DNA from 4 places in the Kitasatospora sp. cg17-2 genome. Region 2 is predicted to be linked to each of the others. Evidence: predicted binding sites of a transcription regulator. Region 2 holds the regulator's gene; each other region holds the start of a gene.

Region 1 (4,773 bases), 970 kb from region 2:
CCGGTTCAGGCCGCTCAGCTCGACGCCCTCGACGAGCACCTGCCCGCCGCTGGGCCGGTCGAGGCCGCCGGCCAGGGTCAGCAGGGTGGACTTGCCGGAGCCGGAGGGCCCCATGACGGCGACGAACTCGCCGGCGTGCACGGCCAGGTCGACGCCGCGCAGGGCATGCACCTCGGCCTCGCCGTGCCCGTGCGTCCGGGTGACGGCGCGCAGTTCGAGGACCGGACGGGTCGGATCGGGCTGGGACATGGTTCTCCCCACTCAGTGCCGAAAAGAAGGACTCGGACGGACTATATATGTCGTTGGACTGCATATGTAGTCCGACGGTTCCATCGGCGCGAAAAAACCGCCGCCGCACCCGGAGGCGCGACGGCGGTACGGAGGGAGGAGGAGCGGCTACAGCTCGCCCACGGCGGCCACGACGGCGCCGCGCTTGCCGCACACCCAGTGCGGCTCCGGCCCCAGCTCCGGCTCCACGCCCAGCGCGTGCGGGTCGCCGTCGGCCGCGCAGTCCGCGCACAGCGGCCAGCGGCCGTGGCTCTCCAGCAGCGCGTCCTGGACGTCCTGGGCGACCAGCCCCAGCACGTACTCGGTGCCGTCCGGCCACTGCTCCAGCCACCAGCGCCGGTGCGTCACGGCCTGCTCCACCAGGGACACCACAACGGGGTCGGCGGCGTCCCGCGCGGTCAGGTCGGCCAGGATCAGCGCCCGCGCGGTGTGCAGCGCCGTCTCGATGTCGTCTGTCGTAGCCATCCGTCCAGTCTCCCAAGAACGCCCGGAAACCCGGGAACCCACCACGGCCCCCGGCCCCGGGGACCGTCCCCGGGAACGCCGCGAGGGCGGCTCCCCGTCGGGGAACCGCCCTCGCGGACGAAAGACCTGCTGATCCGATCGGAACGATCAGGATCAGAAGTCCATGTCACCGCCCGGCATGCCGCCGCCGGCGGCCGCGGAGGCCTTCTCCGGCTTGTCGGCGATGACGGCCTCGGTGGTGAGGAACAGCGCCGCGATGGAGGCGGCGTTCTGCAGCGCGGAGCGGGTGACCTTGGCCGGGTCGATGATGCCCGCGGCGACCAGGTCGACGTACTCGTTGGTGGCGGCGTTCAGACCGTGACCGGCGGGGAGGTTGCGAACCTTCTCCACCACGACACCGCCCTCGAGGCCGGCGTTGGTCGCGATCTGCTTGATCGGGGCCTCCAGCGCGACCTTGACGATGTTGGCACCGGTGGCCTCGTCGCCCTCCAGCTCCAGCTTGTCGAAGGCGACCGAGGCCTGCAGCAGCGCGACGCCACCACCGGCGACGATGCCCTCCTCGACAGCGGCCTTCGCGTTGCGGACGGCGTCCTCGATGCGGTGCTTGCGCTCCTTGAGCTCCACCTCGGTGGCCGCGCCGGCCTTGATGACGGCCACGCCGCCGGCCAGCTTGGCGAGGCGCTCCTGGAGCTTCTCGCGGTCGTAGTCCGAGTCGCTGTTCTCGATCTCGGCGCGGATCTGGTTGACCCGGCCCGCGACCTGCTCGCTGTCGCCGCCACCGTCGACGATGGTGGTCTCGTCCTTGGTGATGACGACCTTGCGGGCGCTGCCCAGCAGGTCGACGCCGGCGCTCTCCAGCTTCAGGCCGACCTCCTCGGAGATCACGGTGCCGCCGGTGAGGATGGCGATGTCCTGGAGCATGGCCTTGCGGCGGTCGCCGAAGCCCGGGGCCTTGACGGCGACGGACTTGAAGGTGCCGCGGATCTTGTTCACGACCAGGGTCGACAGGGCCTCGCCCTCGACGTCCTCGGCGATGATGACGAGCGGCTTGCCGCTCTGCATGACCTTCTCCAGCAGCGGCAGCAGGTCCTTGACCGAGCCGATCTTGGAGTTGGCGATCAGGATGTAGGGGTCCTCGAACGAGGTCTCCATACGCTCCAGGTCGGTGGCGAAGTAGGCCGAGATGTAGCCCTTGTCGAAGCGCATGCCCTCGGTGAGCTCGAGCTCCAGACCGAAGGTGTTGCTCTCCTCGACGGTGATGACGCCTTCCTTGCCGACCTTGTCCATGGCCTCGGCGATGAGCTCGCCGATCTGGGTGTCGGCGGCCGAGATGGAGGCGGTGGAGGCGATCTGCTCCTTGGTCTCCACGTCCTTGGCCTGGGCCAGGAGCTGGTCGGAGACGGCGACGACGGCCTTCTCGATACCGCGCTTCAGGGCCATCGGGTTGGCGCCGGCGGCGACGTTGCGCAGACCCTCGCGGACGAGCGCCTGGGCCAGCACGGTGGCGGTGGTGGTGCCGTCACCCGCGACGTCGTCGGTCTTCTTGGCGACCTCCTTGACGAGCTCCGCGCCGATCTTCTCGTACGGGTCCTCGAGCTCGATCTCCTTGGCGATGGAGACACCGTCGTTGGTGATCGTGGGGGCGCCCCACTTCTTCTCCAGAACGACGTTGCGGCCCTTGGGGCCGAGCGTGACCTTCACTGCGTCGGCAAGCTGGTTCATGCCACGCTCAAGGCCGCGGCGAGCTTCCTCATCAAAGGCGATGATCTTGGCCATCAGAAGTGGTCCTCCGGGACACGGTCGACTGCTCGGACCAAGGGGTGCCCGCGACGGACGGCCCTGGTGTGCGGGGGTCCATTCCCCTACCGCTCCCTGGGGCCTCACCGACCCGGTCCGCTGTCACTCTCAAGCTGTGAGTGCTAACGCCAATGATTAGCACTCCGGGTGGGTGAGTGCAAGCCCAATCGGGCAATCCGCGAGCCGCGCCGCCCGCCCCGCGCGCCCGCCCGGGACCGCCCCCGACCGCCTCCCACCGGCCCGGATCCACCCCCGCCCGCAGCGCCCCGGGCACGACGGCGGACGGAGCGACGGACACGGCGGGACACGGCGGCGGGCCCGTACGACCGAGGTCGCACGGGCCCGCCGTGAGAATCAAGAGGTGCGCCAGCCGATGGGCCGAGCAGAGCTCCCGGGTGTCGGAAAGGTCAGACCGCCGCGCGGACCATGTCCGCCTGCGGACCCTTCTGCCCCTGAGAGATCTCGAACTCGACCCGCTGGCCCTCCTCAAGGGTGCGGTAGCCGTCCATCTGGATCGCGCTGTAGTGGACGAAGACGTCCGCACCACCGTCGACCGCGATGAAGCCGTAACCCTTCTCCGCGTTGAACCACTTGACGGTGCCCTGAGCCATTCCGAACTCCCCTAGTGCTGTGCTGGCCCTTCACGCGCCCGCAGGTCTGCGGGCCCGGGTCTGGTTGGAGGCCGGCCCGGGGAACCCCCCCTGGGCGCAGCCGCGCACGCCACAATCCTCCCGATGACGCCGAACGGCATCCGGCGAACGGGCGATTGCGTCGACCGCGGCTGAATGTATCCGGATCGACGCCCTCTGCAACAGGGTCAATGGCGGGGAATTCACCCGCGGCAGCGCAGGACAGGACGGGCGCAATCGGGAGAAAGTCCTGCATTCTCCGCCGGACATAGCGGACGTATTACCAGAAATCCCCGCCAGAATTCTGACACCGGCCTGACATGTATCCAGGTCCCGGGTCCCTCGCGACTCCCGCCGGAGGGGAGCCGGCGGTGGTGGCGGTGCGGTGGATTCGTTCCCGGACCAGGGGGACGGGCGCGCCCTGTTCCCGGTCCAGCGACACTTTACTCCGCCCGGGACCGAAGATATTCCCGCCAAAATGCGCACGGCCGTCCGCGGCACGGAATTCCGTGCCGCGGACGGCCTTCGACGACGCGCCCGCCCCGGGGGGAACGGACCGCCCGCGGATCACCCGCCGGCGACCGCCGGGATGATCGAAATGCTCGCGCCGTCCTTGATCTCCGTCTCCAGGCCCTCGGCGAACCGCACGTCGTCGTCGTTCACATAGACATTGACGAAACGGCGCAGCTTGCCGGTGTCGTCGAGGATCCGCGCGGCGATCCCGGCGTGGTTGCGCTCCAGGTCGGCGATCACCTCGCCCAGCGTGGCGCCCTCGGCGGGCACCTCGCTGACACCGCCGGTGTAGGTGCGCAGGATGGTCGGGATGCGGACGTTGGCGCTCATGGGGGTCTCCTCGTTACGGGCGCGGAACGGGTCGATCGGGGGGCGGCGGAATCAGGCGGAGGCCAGGCCGGCGCCCCGGAAGGCGTCCAGGGTCGGCCGGATGACGGCGGTCATGCCGGCCTCGGAGACCGCGTCGAGGGTCTTCAGCCCGTCACCGGTGTTGATGGCGACGGTCTCCTTCGACGGGTCCAGCTGCCCGGTCTCGACCAGCTTCCTGAGCACGCCGACGGTCACGCCGCCCGCGGTCTCCGCGAAGATGCCCTCGGTCCGGGCCAGCAGCCGGATCGCCGCCACGACCTCCTCGTCCGTGACGTCCTCCACCGCGCCGCCGGTGCGCCGGGCGATGTCCAGCACGTACGGGCCGTCGGCCGGGTTGCCGATCGCCAGCGACTTGGCGATGGTGTCCGGCTTGACCGGCCGGATCACGTCGTGGCCGGCCTTGTAGGCCGCCGAGACCGGCGAGCAGCCCTCGGCCTGGGCGCCGAAGATCCGGTACGGCCGGTCCTCGACCAGGCCCAGCTTGATCAGCTCCTGCAGACCCTTGTCGATCTTGGTGAGCTGGGAGCCCGAGGCGACCGGGATCACGATCTGCTCCGGCAGCCGCCAGCCGAGCTGCTCGCAGATCTCGTAGGCGAGCGTCTTGGAGCCCTCGCCGTAGTACGGCCGCAGATTGACGTTGACGAAGCCCCAGCCCTCGCCGGCCGGGTCGCCGATCAGCTCCGAGCAGAAGCGGTTCACATCGTCGTAGTTG
Region 2 (4,773 bases):
GGGAGACGCCGCCCTCCGGGCCGACCACCAGCACCAGGTCCCCGCCCGTCGGCAGGGCGGCGGCGGCCAGCGGTTCGGCGCCCTCCTCGTGCAGCACGGCGGCGAACGCGGCGGCGGCCAGTACCGGGGCCAGCTGCCGGGTGGTCATCGCCTCGCGGACCTCGGGGAAGCGCAGCCGCCGGGACTGCTTGCCGGCCTCCCGGGCGGTGGCCCGCCACTTGGCGAGCGCCTTGGCGCCGCGCTCGCCCTTCCACTGGGTGATGCAGCGCGACGCGGCCCAGGGGATCACCACGTCCACGCCGACCTCGGTCATGGTCTCCACCGCCAGCTCGCCCCGGTCGCCCTTGGGCAGGGCCTGGACGACGACGATCCGCGGCGCCGGCTCCGGCTCGCGGCGCACCGCCGTCACCGTCACCTCGATCGCGTCCTTGCCGTGCACCGCCGCGACGGTGCCGTCCACGCCGAGGCCGAGCCCGTCGGCCAGGGTGACCGCCTCGCCCGGCTCCAGCCGCTTCACCGCGGCGGCGTGCCGGCCCTCCGGCCCGTCCAGGCGCACCGTCGCGCCCGGCGCGGCGGCGGCGATCCGCTCGGTGTCGACGACGAAGACGGGCGCGGTCATGCGGGGAACCTCCGGGGTGGGGACGGGAACGGGAACGCGAAAGGGGTGCCGAGGAAGCCTCGGCACCCCCGCGCGGGACGGCTACCGGCCGTTGAAGGCGTCCTTCAGCCGGGAGAACAGCCCCTGCTGCCCGGGCGCGAACTGGCCGGAGGGCCGCTCCTCGCCGCGCAGCACCGCCAGGCGGCGCAGCAGCTCCTCCTGCTCGGGGTCGAGCTTGGTGGGCGTCTGCACCTCGACATGCACTATCAGGTCGCCCCGGCCGCCGCCGCGCAGGTGGGTGATGCCCCGGCCGTGCAGCGGGATCGACTGGCCGGACTGGGTGCCGGGCCGGATGTCGACCTCCTCGATCCCGTCCAGGGTCTGCAGCGGCACCTGGGTGCCGAGCGAGGCCGCCGTCATCGGGATGGTGACCGTGCAGTGCAGGTCGTCGCCGCGCCGCTGGAAGGTCGGGTGGGCGGTCTCGGCGATCTCGACGTAGAGGTCGCCGGCCGGGCCGCCGCCGGGGCCGACCTCGCCCTCGCCGGCCAGCTGGATCCGGGTGCCGTTGTCGACCCCGGCCGGGATCTTGACGGTCAGGGTGCGGCGGGCGCGGACCCGGCCGTCGCCGGCGCACTCCGGGCACGGGGTCGGCACGACGGTGCCGAAGCCCTGGCACTGCGGGCAGGGCCGCGAGGTCATGACCTGGCCCAGGAAGGACCGGGTGACCTGGGAGACCTCGCCCTTGCCGCGGCACATGTCGCAGGTCTGCGCGGAGGTGCCGGGCGCGGCGCCCTCGCCGCTGCAGGTGGTGCAGGTGACGGCGGTGTCGACCTGGAGTTCCTTGGTGGTGCCGAACGCGGCCTCCTCCAGGGTGATCTCCAGCCGGATCATGGCGTCCTGGCCGCGCCTGGTCCGGGAGCGCGGTCCGCGCTGGCCGGAGGCGGCGCCGAAGAAGGCGTCCATGATGTCGGAGAAGCCGAAGCCCGCCGCGCCCGCACCGAAGCCCGCACCGGCTCCGCCGTTCGGCGAGAGCGGGTCGCCGCCGAGGTCGTAGACCTGGCGCTTCTGCGGGTCGGAGAGCACCTCGTAGGCGGCGTTGATCTCCTTGAACCGCTCCTGCGTCTTCGGGTCCGGGTTGACGTCCGGGTGCAGTTCGCGTGCCAGGCGCCGGAACGCCTTCTTGATCTCGTCCTGCCCCGCATCCCGTCGGACGCCGAGTACCGCGTAGTAGTCCGTGGCCACCAAATGCTCCGCTTGTTCCGCCTGTGTGAGTGCTTGCGACTTAGGGCGCCGTCAGCTGTCCGACGACGACCGTTCCTACGACTCGGCCAGAATCTGGCCCACGTACCGTGCCACCGCTCGCACCGCCCCCATTGTGCCCGGGTAGTCCATCCGGGTCGGACCGATCACCCCCAGTTTGGCCACGCTCTCGTCGCCCGAACCGTAACCGACCGAGACGACCGAGGTGGAATTCAGCCCTTCGTAGGCGTTCTCCCGCCCGATCCGGACCGTCATCCCGGCGTCCGCGGTCTCACCCAGGAGGCGGAGCAGGACGACCTGCTCCTCCAGCGCCTCCAGCACGGGCTGGATGGTCAGCGGGAAGTCGTGGCCGAAGCGGGTCAGGTTGGCCGTGCCGGCCAGCATGATCCGCTCCTCGCGCTGCTCGGCGAGGGTCTCGAAGAGCGTCGCCAGCACCGTCGACACGGTCGGCCGGTCGACCGCCTCGAACTGCCCGGGCAGTTCCTCCAGCAGCCCCGGGACGTCCGGGAGCCGCTGTCCGGCGGCCCGGGCGTTGATCCGGCCCCGGAGGTCCGCCAGCACGGTCTCGCCGACCGTACCCGGGCAGTCCACCAGTCGCTGCTCGACGCGGCCGGTGTTCATGATCAGCACCAGCATCACCTTGGCCGGGGCCAGCGCGACCAGCTCGATGTGCCGGACCGTGGAACGGCTCAGCGAGGGGTACTGCACCACCGCGACCTGGCGGGTCAGCTGCGCGAGCAGCCGCACCGTGCGGGCGACCACGTCGTCGAGGTCCACCGCGCCGTCGAGGAAGTGCCGGATCGCCCGCCGCTCGGGCGCGCTCATCGGCTTGACCTCGGCCAGCTTGTCGACGAACAGCCGGTAGCCCTTGTCGGTGGGGATCCGCCCGGCGCTGGTGTGCGGCTGGTGGATGTACCCCTCCTCCTCCAGCGCCGCCATGTCGTTGCGGACGGTGGCCGGGGAGACCCCGAGGTTGTGCCGTTCGACCAGGGCCTTGGAGCCGACCGGCTCCTCCGTCCCCACGTAGTCCTGGACGATCGCGCGAAGCACCGCGAGTTTGCGGTCGTCGAGCTGGCGGACCTCACCGGCCATGGGCACGCACCTCCGTCTTCACGCGTTGTCCGTTGTGACACACCGTCGTGGCATGTGTCCGTGTTCGAGCTGTCCGGTCCGACCCCGCGGGGCCCGGCCTTGGCACTCTGAACACACGAGTGCCAGAACCGTACCTGCCAGTGTAAGGCCCGGGTCCGACGGCAGGAACGGCCCGGCCGGGGTGATCCTGCCCGCAGTCCCCGGCGCGCGGGTGATGCCGCGGGGCCCGCCCGGTGGCAGCATCGGAAGCGGACGGCGAACGGAGGAGCAGCGATGTCGAGCTCGGGCCAGCACACCCGCTTCGCCCCCGACCGCGGCCTGACCGGCCGCATGGTGGGGACGATGTTCCTGATCGGGCTGTTGTACGTGGGATTCACCGGTCTGCTGATCGTGCTGCTGCGCGGCGCGTGGCCGATCGTCGTGCTGATCTCGGGCGGCCTCTTCGTCGCCCAGTTCTGGTTCAGCGACCGGATCACCGAACGGGCGATGGGCGCCCACCGGGTCACCCCGGAGCAGTACCCGCAGCTGCACGGCGCCGTCGACCGGCTCTGCGCGCTCGCCGACATGCCCAAACCCCGGGTGGCGGTCGCCGACAACGACATGCCGAACGCCTTCGCCACCGGCCGCAACCCGCAGAACGCGGTGGTCTGCGTGACCACCGGCCTGCTGCGCCGGCTGGAGCCCGAGGAACTGGAGGGCGTGCTCGCCCACGAGCTGTCGCACGTCGCCCACCGGGACGTCGCCGTGATGACGATCGCCGGCTTCCTCGGCGTGCTGGCCGGCGCGATGACCCGGATCGCCATGTACGGCGGCTTCATGGGCGGCGGGCGCAACAACAACGACTCCAACGCCGCGATCGCCGCCCTGGTGATCCCGCTGGTGTCGATCGCCGTCTACGCGATCAGCTTCCTGCTGACCCGGCTGCTCTCCCGCTACCGGGAGCTGGCCGCCGACCGGGCCGCCGCGCAGCTCACCGGACGCCCCAGCGCGCTGGCCTCGGCGCTCACCAAGGTGACCGGCCAGATCGCCGCCATCCCGACCCGGGACCTGCGCCAGTCGCAGGCGTACAACGCGTTCTGGTTCGCGCCGGCGCTCAGCGCCCGGGAGGCCGCCACCCAGCTGTTCTCCACCCACCCGTCGCTGGAGCAGCGGCTGGCCCAGCTGGCGAAGATCTCCTCCGACCTCGGCCACTGAGCCGCCCGTACCGCACCGCTCCCCGCACCCGCACCCGCCTCCGCACCCGCTCTTCGACGAGGAAGGACCGCCGTGGGCATCCTGGACACGCTGTTCGGCCGCACCAAGCCCGTCAAGCCCGACCTCGACCAGCTGTTCGGCGTACCGTCCGCCGCCCTCACCCTGGAGGCCGCGGCCGGCTTCCGGCCCACCGGGCTCGGTTCGGTCTGCTTCGCCTCCGTCGAGGGCGGCGCCTTCGACGAGGTCGAACGGCAGGTCCGGGCCCTGCTCGACGCCGACACCGAACGCGGCGGCGTCCCCGTCGAGGCCTCCAAGGACTCCTACGGCTATTCCTGGCTGCTCGCCCGGCACACGCCCGAGGAACTGCCCGAACTGGTCAACGACCTGCACGCGGTCAACAGCGAACTCGAGGCGCACGGCTTCGGCCCCCAGCTGCTCTGCTCCCTGGTCGGCTTCCGCGACGCCGACGGAGGACGCCCGCTCGCCCTCGTCTACCTGTACAAGCGCGGCACCTTCTACCCCTTCGCACCGCTGCCCGGCGGCGGGGAGAAGCGCGACAACCCGCTGGAACTGCAGGTCAACGCGATGCTCGGCAACGACCTGCGGCTGGAGAAGGACCTCACCCGCTG
Region 3 (4,773 bases), 610 kb from region 2:
ACCAGGTGGCCCCGGCACTGCGGGCAGCCGGCGATCCACTGCTCCTCCGCCAGCTCGGCCAGCTCCACCGGTCCGCCGCGCCCGGCCAGCCGGTGTCCGGCGGGCAGCAGGCCGACCAGCGGGTCGTCCAGCAGCGGGGTGGCCACCAGGTCGGACCAGTCGGCGCCGGCGCTGAGCTGCTGGGCCTCCAGATTGGCCTCGGCCCGCGCCTCCCGGGGCGTGCCGTGGGCGGGCGCGGGCGCGGCGACGGAACCGGGGGCCTGCGGATAGCGGAAGGCGAGCGCGACCTCGCACTCGCCGCCGCGCAGCATCGCCAGCGACTCCGGCGGCTCCGCCTCCACCAGCGACACGCGGACCCCCGGATGGGTGCCCCGCAGCCGGGCGACGGCGGGCGGCACCAGGGTGGAACTGGCGGTCGGGAAGGACACCAGCCGGACCCGGCCGGCCCGCAGCCCGGCGATCGCGGCGACCTCCTCCTCCGCGGCGGAGAGGCCGGCGAGGATTCCGGTGGCATGCTTGAGCAGCACCCGGCCGGCCTCGCTGAGCTGCATCCCGCGGCCCGAACGGACCACCAGCGGGGTGTCCACGGACTTCTCCAGGGCCTTCATCTGCTGGCTGATCGCGGGCTGGGTGCAGCCCAGCTCACGAGCGGCGGCGGAGAAGGAGCCGGTGCGGGCGACGGCACGCAGGACGCGCAGATGGCGGGCCTCGATCATGCCTCCAAGATATAAGGCATTCTTTGCAACAAGCAAAATTCAACTGATAGTTGAAGGATGGAACACACCGGCGCGGCCGCACCCGGACCCGGCCCGCGCCGCAACGCCGGAGGCCCGGCCCGCCACCCCCAGCGGGGCGCGGACCGGGCCTCCGGTCAGTGCTTCGGGCCTCAGTGCGAGTGGCCGTGACCGCCGTGGCCGTGACCGGCGTCGGCCTCCTCCTCCTTCTTCTCCACCACGAGGGTCTCGGTGGTGAGAAGCAGGGAGGCGATCGAGGCGGCGTTCTCCAGGGCGGAGCGGGTGACCTTGACCGGGTCGATGACGCCGGCCTTCACCAGGTCGCCGTACTCGCCGGTGGCGGCGTTGAAGCCCTGGCCCAGCTCCAGCTCGGCGACCTTGGAGGTGATGACGTAGCCCTCCAGGCCGGCGTTCTGGGCGATCCAGCGCAGCGGCTCGTGCAGCGCCTTGCGGACGACCGCGACACCGGTGGCCTCGTCGCCCGACAGGCCCAGGCCGCCGTCCAGCACCTTGGCGGCGTGGACCAGGGAGGCGCCACCACCGGCGACGATGCCCTCCTCGACCGCGGCACGGGTCGCCGAGATGGCGTCCTCGAGGCGGTGCTTGCGCTCCTTCAGCTCCACCTCGGTGGCGGCACCGACGCGGATGACGCAGACGCCACCGGCCAGCTTGGCCAGGCGCTCCTGCAGCTTCTCGCGGTCCCAGTCCGAGTCGGTGTTGGCGATCTCGCCCTTGATCTGGGCGACGCGGCCGGTCACGGCCTCGGAGTCACCGGCACCGTCGACGACGATCGTCTCGTCCTTGGTGACGGTCACGCGGCGGGCCGAGCCCAGCACGTCCAGACCGGCCTGGTCGAGCTTGAGGCCGACCTCCTCGGAGATCACGGTGCCGCCGGTGAGGACGGCCAGGTCGCCGAGGATCGCCTTGCGGCGGTCGCCGAAGCCCGGGGCCTTGACGGCCACCGCGTTGAAGGTGCCGCGGATCTTGTTCACCACGAGGGTGGACAGCGCCTCGCCGTCGACGTCCTCGGCGATGATCAGCAGCGGGCGGGAGGTGCCGCCCTGCAGGATCTTCTCCAGCAGCGGCAGCAGCTCCTGGATGGAGGAGATCTTGCCCTGGTTGATCAGGATGTACGGGTCCTCGAGGACCGCCTCCTGACGCTCCGCGTCGGTGACGAAGTACGGCGACAGGTAGCCCTTGTCGAACTGCATGCCCTCGGTGAAGTCCAGCTCCACGCCGAAGGTGTTCGACTCCTCGACGGTGATGACACCGTCCTTGCCGACCTTGTCGATCGCCTCGGCGATCAGCTCGCCGACCTGGGTGTCCTGGGCGGAGAGGCTCGCGACGGCGGCGACGTCGTCCTTGCCCTCGATCTCGCGGGCCACCGACAGCAGGTGCTCGGAGACGGCGGCGACGGCCTTGTCGATGCCCTTCTTCAGGGCGGCCGGGCCGGCGCCCGCGGCGACGTTGCGCAGACCCTCGTTGACCAGGGCCTGGGCCAGCACGGTGGCGGTGGTGGTGCCGTCGCCCGCGACGTCGTTGGTCTTGGTGGCGACCTCCTTGACGAGCTGCGCGCCAAGGTTCTCGTACGGGTCGTCGAGCTCGACCTCACGGGCGATGGTGACACCGTCGTTGGTGATGGTCGGGGCGCCGAACTTCTTGTCGATGACGACGTTGCGGCCCTTGGGGCCGATGGTCACCTTGACGGTGTCGGCCAGCTTGTTGACACCGCGCTCGAGCGAGCGGCGGGCGTCCTCGTCGAACTGCAGGATCTTCGGCATGTTCCCTATTCCTTCGGGGTGCGGCCGTCCCCGGCCGCTCGACTACGTGAACCAACAGCCACGCCCCGGCCCCTGTCACTAGGGACACGGATCCGGGGCGTGGCTGTTAACGCTTTACTTCTCGATGATCGCGAGAACGTCGCGCGCGGAGAGCACCAGGTACTCCTCGCCCTGGTACTTCACCTCGGTGCCGCCGTACTTCGAGTACAGGACGATGTCGCCGACGGCGACGTCGAGCGGCAGACGCTGGCCGTCCTCGAAGCGGCCCGGGCCGACAGCCAGGACGACGCCCTCCTGGGGCTTCTCCTTGGCGGTGTCCGGGATAACCAGGCCGGAGGCCGTGGTGGTCTCGGCGTCGAGCGGCTGGACCACAATGCGGTCCTCGAGCGGCTTGATGGCAACCTTGCTGCTGGTGGTCACGTCCGAGCTCCCCTTCGGAGATTACGGGGTTTTCTAACGGGTAGGGGCGAGCTCACGAGTCTGCCGTCGCGGGGGTCAGAAACGCACTGTCGCGTTAGCACTCCCCCGGTGGTGAGTGCTAGTGACGACCATAGGCCGCCGTTAGCACTCAGTCAACCAGAGTGCCAACGCCACGCGGGCCGGTCCCGTCGGACGCACCCGTGGCGGCGCGTTCCCGCCCGCCGGGCCGGCGCCCCGCGCCCTCCCGTGACCGGGGAGAATGAGCGGGTGGAGAACGACGACCTGCGGGCCCTGCTGACCGAGCGGGGCCAGTCCCTGCTCGCCGAACTGCGCGAGTTCGCGCCCGAGGAGGAGCTGGCACTCGCCACCCGGCTGCGCAAGGAGCACCCCGCCGACCTGGTGTCGGCCGCCTTCGGGCAGGCCCGGCTGCGGCAGCGGGCCAGGGCCAAGTTCGGCGCCGACGCCGATCTCATGTACTTCACGCCCAACGGCGTCGAGCAGTCCACCCGGCGCGAGGTCGCCGAGTGGCGGGCCGAACGGTTCGCCGGACTCGGGGTGAAGCGGCTGGCCGACCTCTGCTGCGGCATCGGCGGCGACGTCCTGGCCCTGGCCCGGGCCGGGATCGAGGTGCTCGCGGTCGACCGGGACCCGGCGGCCTGTGCCGCCCTCGCCGCCAACGCGGCCGCCCTGGGCCTGGCCGACCTGGTCGAGGTGCGCTGCGCGGACGTCGCCGAGGTCGACGTCACCGGCTACGACGCGGTCTTCACCGACCCCGCCCGGCGCACCGCGCGCGGCCGGGTCTTCGCCCCCGAGGCGTACGCCCCGCCGCTGTCCTGGGCGATCGAGGCCGGTCGGCGGGCCCCCGTCGGCGCGCTCAAGGTGGCGCCCGGCATCCCGCACGAGGCCGTGCCGGCCGACGCCGAGGCCGAGTGGGTCTCGGACCACGGCGACGTCAAGGAGGCGGTGCTCTGGTTCGGCACCCGGGCCGGGCACCCGCACCGCGCCACCCTGCTGCCGCAGCGGGCCGGCCTCACCGGCGGCGACCTGCCCGACCCCCCGGCCGGACCGGTCGGCCGCTACCTGTACGAGCCGGACGGCGCCGTGATCCGCGCCCATCTGGTCGCCGAGGTGGCCGGGCTGGTGAACGGGCGGCTGATCGATCCGAAGATCGCCTACCTGACCTCCGACGAGCTGGTCGACACCCCGTACGCGCACGCCTTCGAGCTGACCGACGTCCTGCCGTTCCACATCAAGAAGCTCAAGGCGCTGCTGCGCGAGCGGAAGGTCGGCACGGTGGTGATCAAGAAGCGCGGGATGGCGATCACCCCGGAGGAACTGCGCCGGCAGCTGCGGCCCTCCGGCCCGAACGCCGTCACGGTGGTCCTCAGCCGCACCGACAACGGCCCGCTGATGATGCTCGGCCACCCCGTCACCGGACCGGCCGCGGCCGTTCAGGCGGCCGGCGCCTCGATGTAGTCCTCCAGCCGGGCCACCGCGAAGCCCTGCTCCTGGATCCGGGCCAGCAGCTCGCCGAACATCTGCGTCATCGTCTCGCCCTTGAGGTCCTTCGGGCCCCGGAAGTGGGCGAGCACGATGTCGCCGGCCCGCAGCTTCTTGTCCGCGGCCTGGTACTGCATGTCGTGGATCTGCATCGACTCGCGCCACAGCACGACCGCCCTCGGCCCGCACTGCTGCACCGCGGTGTTCAGCGCCGGCGTGTTGGCGCCGTCCCCGTACGGCGGGCGGAACAGCAGCGGCGGGGTGCCGTACTGCTGGGTGAGCGCGGCCTGGGCGTCGCAGATCTCGGACTTCTGCTTCTCCGGCGGCACCTTGCTCAT
Region 4 (4,773 bases), 2.1 Mb from region 2:
GCCTCGCGGTCGGCAAGCTCGGCGCGTACGGCGTCAAGCGCGTCGCCCTGCCGTCCTCCGGCCTCTACCCGATCGCGGTCCTGGCCCTCGCCGTACTCGCCTACGCCGGCGGCGCGCTGCTGCACGGCTCCGGCTTCCTCGCCGTCTACGTCACCGCGGTGATCCTCGGCAACTCCAAGCTGCCGCACGGCCCCGCCGTCCGGGGCTTCGCCGACGGCCTGGCCTGGATCGGGCAGATCGGCATGTTCGTCCTGCTCGGCCTGCTCTGCGCCCCCGAGTCGATGGGCTCGGCCGTGGTGCCGGCGCTGGTGATCGGCGCGGTGCTGGTGTTCGTGGCCCGGCCGCTCTCGGTGGTGCTCACGCTCACCCCGTTCCGGCTGCCGCTGCGCGAGCAGGCCCTGCTCAGCTGGGCCGGCCTGCGCGGGGCGGTGCCCATCGTGCTGGCCACCATCCCCCTGGTGTCCGGCGCGCCGATGGCCCAGCACGTCTTCAACATCGTCTTCATCCTGGTCGTGGTCTTCACCCTGCTCCAGGGGCCGACCCTGCCCTGGGTCGCCAAGGGCCTGCGGATCGGCGACGGCTCGATGGGGCAGGACCTCGGCATCGAGTCGGCGCCGCTGGAGAAGCTGCACGGCCACCTGCTGTCGGTCGCGCTGGCGCCGGACTCCCGGATGTCCGGCGTGGAGATCGGCGAGCTGCGGCTGCCGACCGGGGCGGCGGTCACCCTGGTGGTGCGGGAGGGGAGCAGCTTCGTGCCCGACAGGACGACCGTGCTGCGCGGCGGGGACGAACTGCTGGTCGTCACCACGGACGAGGTCGGCGAGGCGGCCGAGCGGCGGCTGCGGGCCGTGGACAAGGGCGGCAAGCTGGCCGACTGGCTGAACGGGCGCAGGACCTGAACGGGCGCAGGACCTGAACGGACGCGGGAGCCGAACGGACGCAGGACCTGAAGGTCTCGCCCGGAGTTCACCTTGACTTAACAGGACAACTTTGGATCCGTCCTGTAGTGTCGAGTTCAGCGCGACATCTACGCGCGTATAACCATGTTTTGCTGACACACCACACCCCAGCATCTGCCTGAAGCAGAGTTGGCGCGACCGCTCGGCGGCCGCGGCCCGGACCCGGCCCACCGCCGGACCGGCCCGGTAACTACCCCGGTCGACGCGCGAGAGGACGACTCTCGGCGCCGTCGGGGCCACCCCATGCCCTGCCGCGCTACCAGGCAGCAGGAAGGACCGACCGTGACGGCCCGCCGAACGGTCGAGAGCGTCGAGGACGCCGAGAACGCCATGACCGGGGCTGACGCCGCGGGCAACGCCGACACCACGGGCACCGCGGACGCCGCGCCCGCCCGGGTCGGCTACGGGACCCTGCTGCGCACCCCCGGGGCCTGGACGTTCCTGACCCCCGCGCTCCTCGCGCGGCTGCCCTACGCGATGCTCAGCATGGGGATCCTGCTGCTGGTCAAGGACACCCACGGCTCGTACGGCACCGCCAGCACGGTCGCGGCGGTCGCCGCCGTCGCCCAGGCGCTGATCGGCCCGCAGACCGGACGGCTCGCCGACCGGTACGGCCAGGCCGCCGTGCTCGTCCCGTCCGTCCTGGTGCACGCGGCCTCGGTCGGCACCCTGATCGCGCTCGCCCTCGGGCACGCGCCGGCCTGGAGCCTGTTCCTGGCCGCCGCCCCGGCCGGTGCGAGCGTCCCGCAGATCGGCGCGATGGTGCGCGCCCGCTGGATCTCCACCTTCACCGCCGAGGGCGCCTCCGTGTCCTCCGCCGCCAAGGTGAGCACCGCCTTCGCCTTCGAGTCCGTGACCGACGAGTTCACCTTCGTCGTCGGCCCGATCCTGGCCGCCGCCGTGGCCACCTCGGTCAACCCCTCGACCGGGCTGATCGCCGAGGCCGCGCTGACCCTGGTCGGCGGTCTGGCCTTCGCGGCCCAGCGCCGCACCGCGCCCGCCCGGGTGGTGCGCGAGCCCGGCGTCCGGCAGGCCTCGGCCCTCGCCTCCCCCGGCGTCCGGCTGCTGGCCGGCACCTTCCTGGGCGTGGGCGCCGTCTTCGGCGGCCTCCAGGTCTCGGTGAACGCCTTCGCCGACTCGGTCGGGCAGCCGGGGGCCGCCGGCACCGTCTACGGCATCTTCGCCGGCGGCTCGATGCTGGCCGGCGTGCTGTACGGCATGGTCGCCTGGCGGCGGTCGGTCCAGCAGCGGATGGTCATGAGCTACGGCCTGCTGGTGCTGGGCTGCTCGACCCTGTGGGCGATGCCCGGCCTGGTCTCGCTGTCGATCGCCGGGCTGGTCTGCGGCCTGGCCATCGCGCCCACCCTGATCAGCGGCTACACCCTGGTCGAGACGCTGGTCGAGGACGGCGCCAAGACCGAGGCCTTCACCTGGCTGACCGGTGCCATCGGCCTGGGCCTGGCGACCGGTGCGACGGCCGCCGGGCGGCTGATCGACGCGCAGGGCCCGACGGTCGGCTTCCTGGTGCCGGTGGCCGGCGCCGGTCTCGGCCTGATCGCCCTGCTCTCGCTGCGGAGGCTGCTGGTACCGGCCGGAAGCCGCAGCACGGTGGTCACCGGCTCGGTGGAACGGAGTGCGCCCGCCGCACTCGTGGGGGCCGTCAAGGGCTGACCCCGGGGCCGGAACCGACTCATCTCACATTCGAGTCGCTGGACTGATCCATCGGAATGCCGCATCATTGAGGATCGTTAGCACTCATCAGGCGAGAGTGCCAGGAGGAAGACAAGTGCCCACGTACCAGTACCAGTGCACCGAGTGCGGCAACGGCCTGGAGGCGGTGCAGAAGTTCACCGACGAAGCGCTGACCACGTGCCCCGACTGCCAGGGACGGCTCCGCAAGGTCTTCTCGGCGGTGGGTGTCGTCTTCAAGGGCTCCGGCTTCTACCGGACCGACAGCCGCTCCTCCTCCAGCAGCTCGGTGGGCTCCGGCTCGTCGTCGTCCTCTTCGTCGACGTCGTCCTCGGGCTCCTCGTCGAGCTCGTCCTCGTCGGGCTCCTCGGGCTCTTCGGGGTCCTCGGCCCCGGCGGCCAGCCCCGCTCCGGCGGCCGGCTGACCTTCTGCCGGGCCGCGGCAGCAGCTTTCCGGACGGCCCGCCGTTCCCGTTCTCCACGGGTGCGGCGGGCCTTTCGCGTACTCCGGGGCGGGTCCGGCCGGGGGACGGGTCCGGCCGGGGGCAGGTTCCGCCGGGGGCGGGTTCCGTCAGCGTCGGGCCGGTCGGTTCACCCCTGCGGGTGAGCCCCGCTGTCCACAGGCCCGGGTTTTCCACAGGTGGGGAAAAGGGAGTTCCGGTGGCCGCGCAGGCACCCCAGAGTGGGCACCGCAAGCCCCGAGCCCGACCGTGGAGGTGCCCGTGCGTACCGATTCGTCCGCCCTTTCGCCCCGTCCGCTGCTGATCCCGCCGCTCCCCGCGCCGTCCGTTCCGCCCCGGCAGCCGGTGCCCTCGTTCCCGCCGATCGGGGGTCGGGCCGGGCCGCGCGCCCGGCTCCGGCGGCTGCTGGGGTCCGGGCCCCGGGTGCCGGTCGTACTGCTGCTCGCGGTGGCGGCCGCACTCGCCCTCGGACCGGCCCGGGCGGCCCCGCGGGCGGCGGAATCGGCACCGGCCGTCGGCCGAACGGGTTGTCCGGCGGAGGGGGGAGGAAATCACCCGTAACCGGCCGACGACTTCGTCGTTCACGCGGCATGAAGGGCTTCAAGGAATTCCTGCTGCGCGGAAACGTCGTCGACCTGGCCGTCGCCGTGGTCATCGGTGCGGCTTTCACCGGCATCGTCAACGCCTTCGTCAAAGGCGTGATCAATCCGATCGTCGGCGCGTTCGGGGCCAAGGACCTCGCGTCCTACAGCTCCTGCATCAAGGGGCCCTGCGAGGTGACCGCCGCCGGTGAGGTCACGTCCGGAATCCTCATCCTCTGGGGCAGCGTGCTCAGCGCGGCCCTGCAGTTCCTGATCACCGCCGCCGTCGTCTACTTCTGCCTCATCCTGCCGATGACCAGGTTCACCGCCAAGCGCAAGACCCTGGCCGAGGTGCAGGCGGAGGCCGAGGCCAAGGAGGTCCTGCTGCTCACCGAGATCCGCGACGCCCTGGTCAGCCGGGCCGGCTGACCTCCGCCACGCCGCGCCCCGACCCGCCCGGGGCCCGGCGGCCCCGCTCCCCTCGGGCCGGTCCGCGTGGTGGGTCGGTCCCGCGGGGGTCGGCCGCGTGCCGGGTCAGCCCCCGTGGTGCGGCGGGCGCTGGCTCAGGTACCAGTCCAGCCCCCGTCCACCGCCCTCACCGGCTCCGGGGCGGTCGCCCCACCCGGTGTCGGTGTCGTCCCGGGACTGCCGGTCCAGCGGGTCGCCGAAGATCAGCCGGGCCTTCGCCGCCGCGTCCGCACCCGGCTGCGCCTTCGGGGCGGCCTGTACCGGCTCGGCCCCCGTCCCGGACTCCGTGCCCGGCTCCGTGTCCGGCCGGCCGGCCGTCGTGTCCTTCGCCATCGTCTCCTCCACCGCTCCCGTCGTCCCCCGTTGTCGTCCGCCCCCGCCCACCAAGCCTAGAAGGCCCCGGGACCGCCCCAGGACGGCCCCGGGACGACGGTGGGCCCGGTGCGGACCGCTCCGCACCGGACCCACCGGGCCGTGCCCGTTCCCGCCCGCCCCCGTCCGCGCCACCCCGCGCGCCCCACGTCTCCGCACACCTCCGCTACGCGGCCTCGAAGCCCGCATGGTCGGCGATCTTCTTCAGCTCCGCCAGCGCGTGCTTCTCGATCTGGCGGATCCG

The links. The regulator HrcA, encoded in region 2, represses chaperone genes, less so after heat shock. The targets are predictions, from matches to a motif close to TTNGCACTCNGNNNNNCNGAGTGCNAA.
Region 1: a site for HrcA is predicted at 2,686-2,712, ahead of groL (chaperonin GroEL). Genes of this name have one in related genera too.
Region 3: a site for HrcA is predicted at 3,077-3,103, ahead of groES (co-chaperone GroES). Genes of this name have one in related genera too.
Region 4: a site for HrcA is predicted at 2,708-2,734, ahead of ACW14Y_RS24060 (FmdB family zinc ribbon protein). Genes of this name have one in related genera too.

Annotation. Positions count from the first base shown of each region.
Region 1 is NZ_CM132923.1:4,614,026-4,618,798, forward strand. Features, by position in the region: gene ACW14Y_RS19380 (ABC transporter ATP-binding protein) at 1-249, opposite strand, end outside; gene ACW14Y_RS19385 (hypothetical protein) at 397-753, opposite strand; gene groL (chaperonin GroEL) at 907-2,529, opposite strand; gene ACW14Y_RS19395 (cold-shock protein) at 2,958-3,161, opposite strand; gene ACW14Y_RS19400 (ubiquitin-like small modifier protein 1) at 3,747-4,022, opposite strand; gene thrC (threonine synthase) at 4,074-4,773, opposite strand, start outside.
Region 2 is NZ_CM132923.1:3,640,119-3,644,891, forward strand. Features, by position in the region: gene ACW14Y_RS15025 (16S rRNA (uracil(1498)-N(3))-methyltransferase) at 1-619, opposite strand, end outside; gene dnaJ (molecular chaperone DnaJ) at 701-1,840, opposite strand; gene hrcA (heat-inducible transcriptional repressor HrcA) at 1,916-2,950, opposite strand; gene htpX (zinc metalloprotease HtpX) at 3,224-4,144, shown strand; gene pspAB (PspA-associated protein PspAB) at 4,217-4,773, shown strand, end outside.
Region 3 is NZ_CM132923.1:4,247,413-4,252,185, forward strand. Features, by position in the region: gene ACW14Y_RS17605 (LysR family transcriptional regulator) at 1-716, opposite strand, end outside; gene groL (chaperonin GroEL) at 887-2,515, opposite strand; gene groES (co-chaperone GroES) at 2,630-2,935, opposite strand; gene ACW14Y_RS17620 (THUMP-like domain-containing protein) at 3,203-4,411, shown strand; gene ACW14Y_RS17625 (polysaccharide deacetylase family protein) at 4,387-4,773, opposite strand, start outside.
Region 4 is NZ_CM132923.1:5,696,090-5,700,862, reverse strand. Features, by position in the region: gene ACW14Y_RS24070 (potassium/proton antiporter) at 1-899, shown strand, start outside; gene ACW14Y_RS24065 (MFS transporter) at 1,290-2,630, shown strand; gene ACW14Y_RS24060 (FmdB family zinc ribbon protein) at 2,746-3,072, shown strand; gene mscL (large conductance mechanosensitive channel protein MscL) at 3,699-4,118, shown strand; gene ACW14Y_RS24050 (hypothetical protein) at 4,224-4,490, opposite strand; gene ACW14Y_RS24045 (sigma-70 family RNA polymerase sigma factor) at 4,696-4,773, opposite strand, start outside.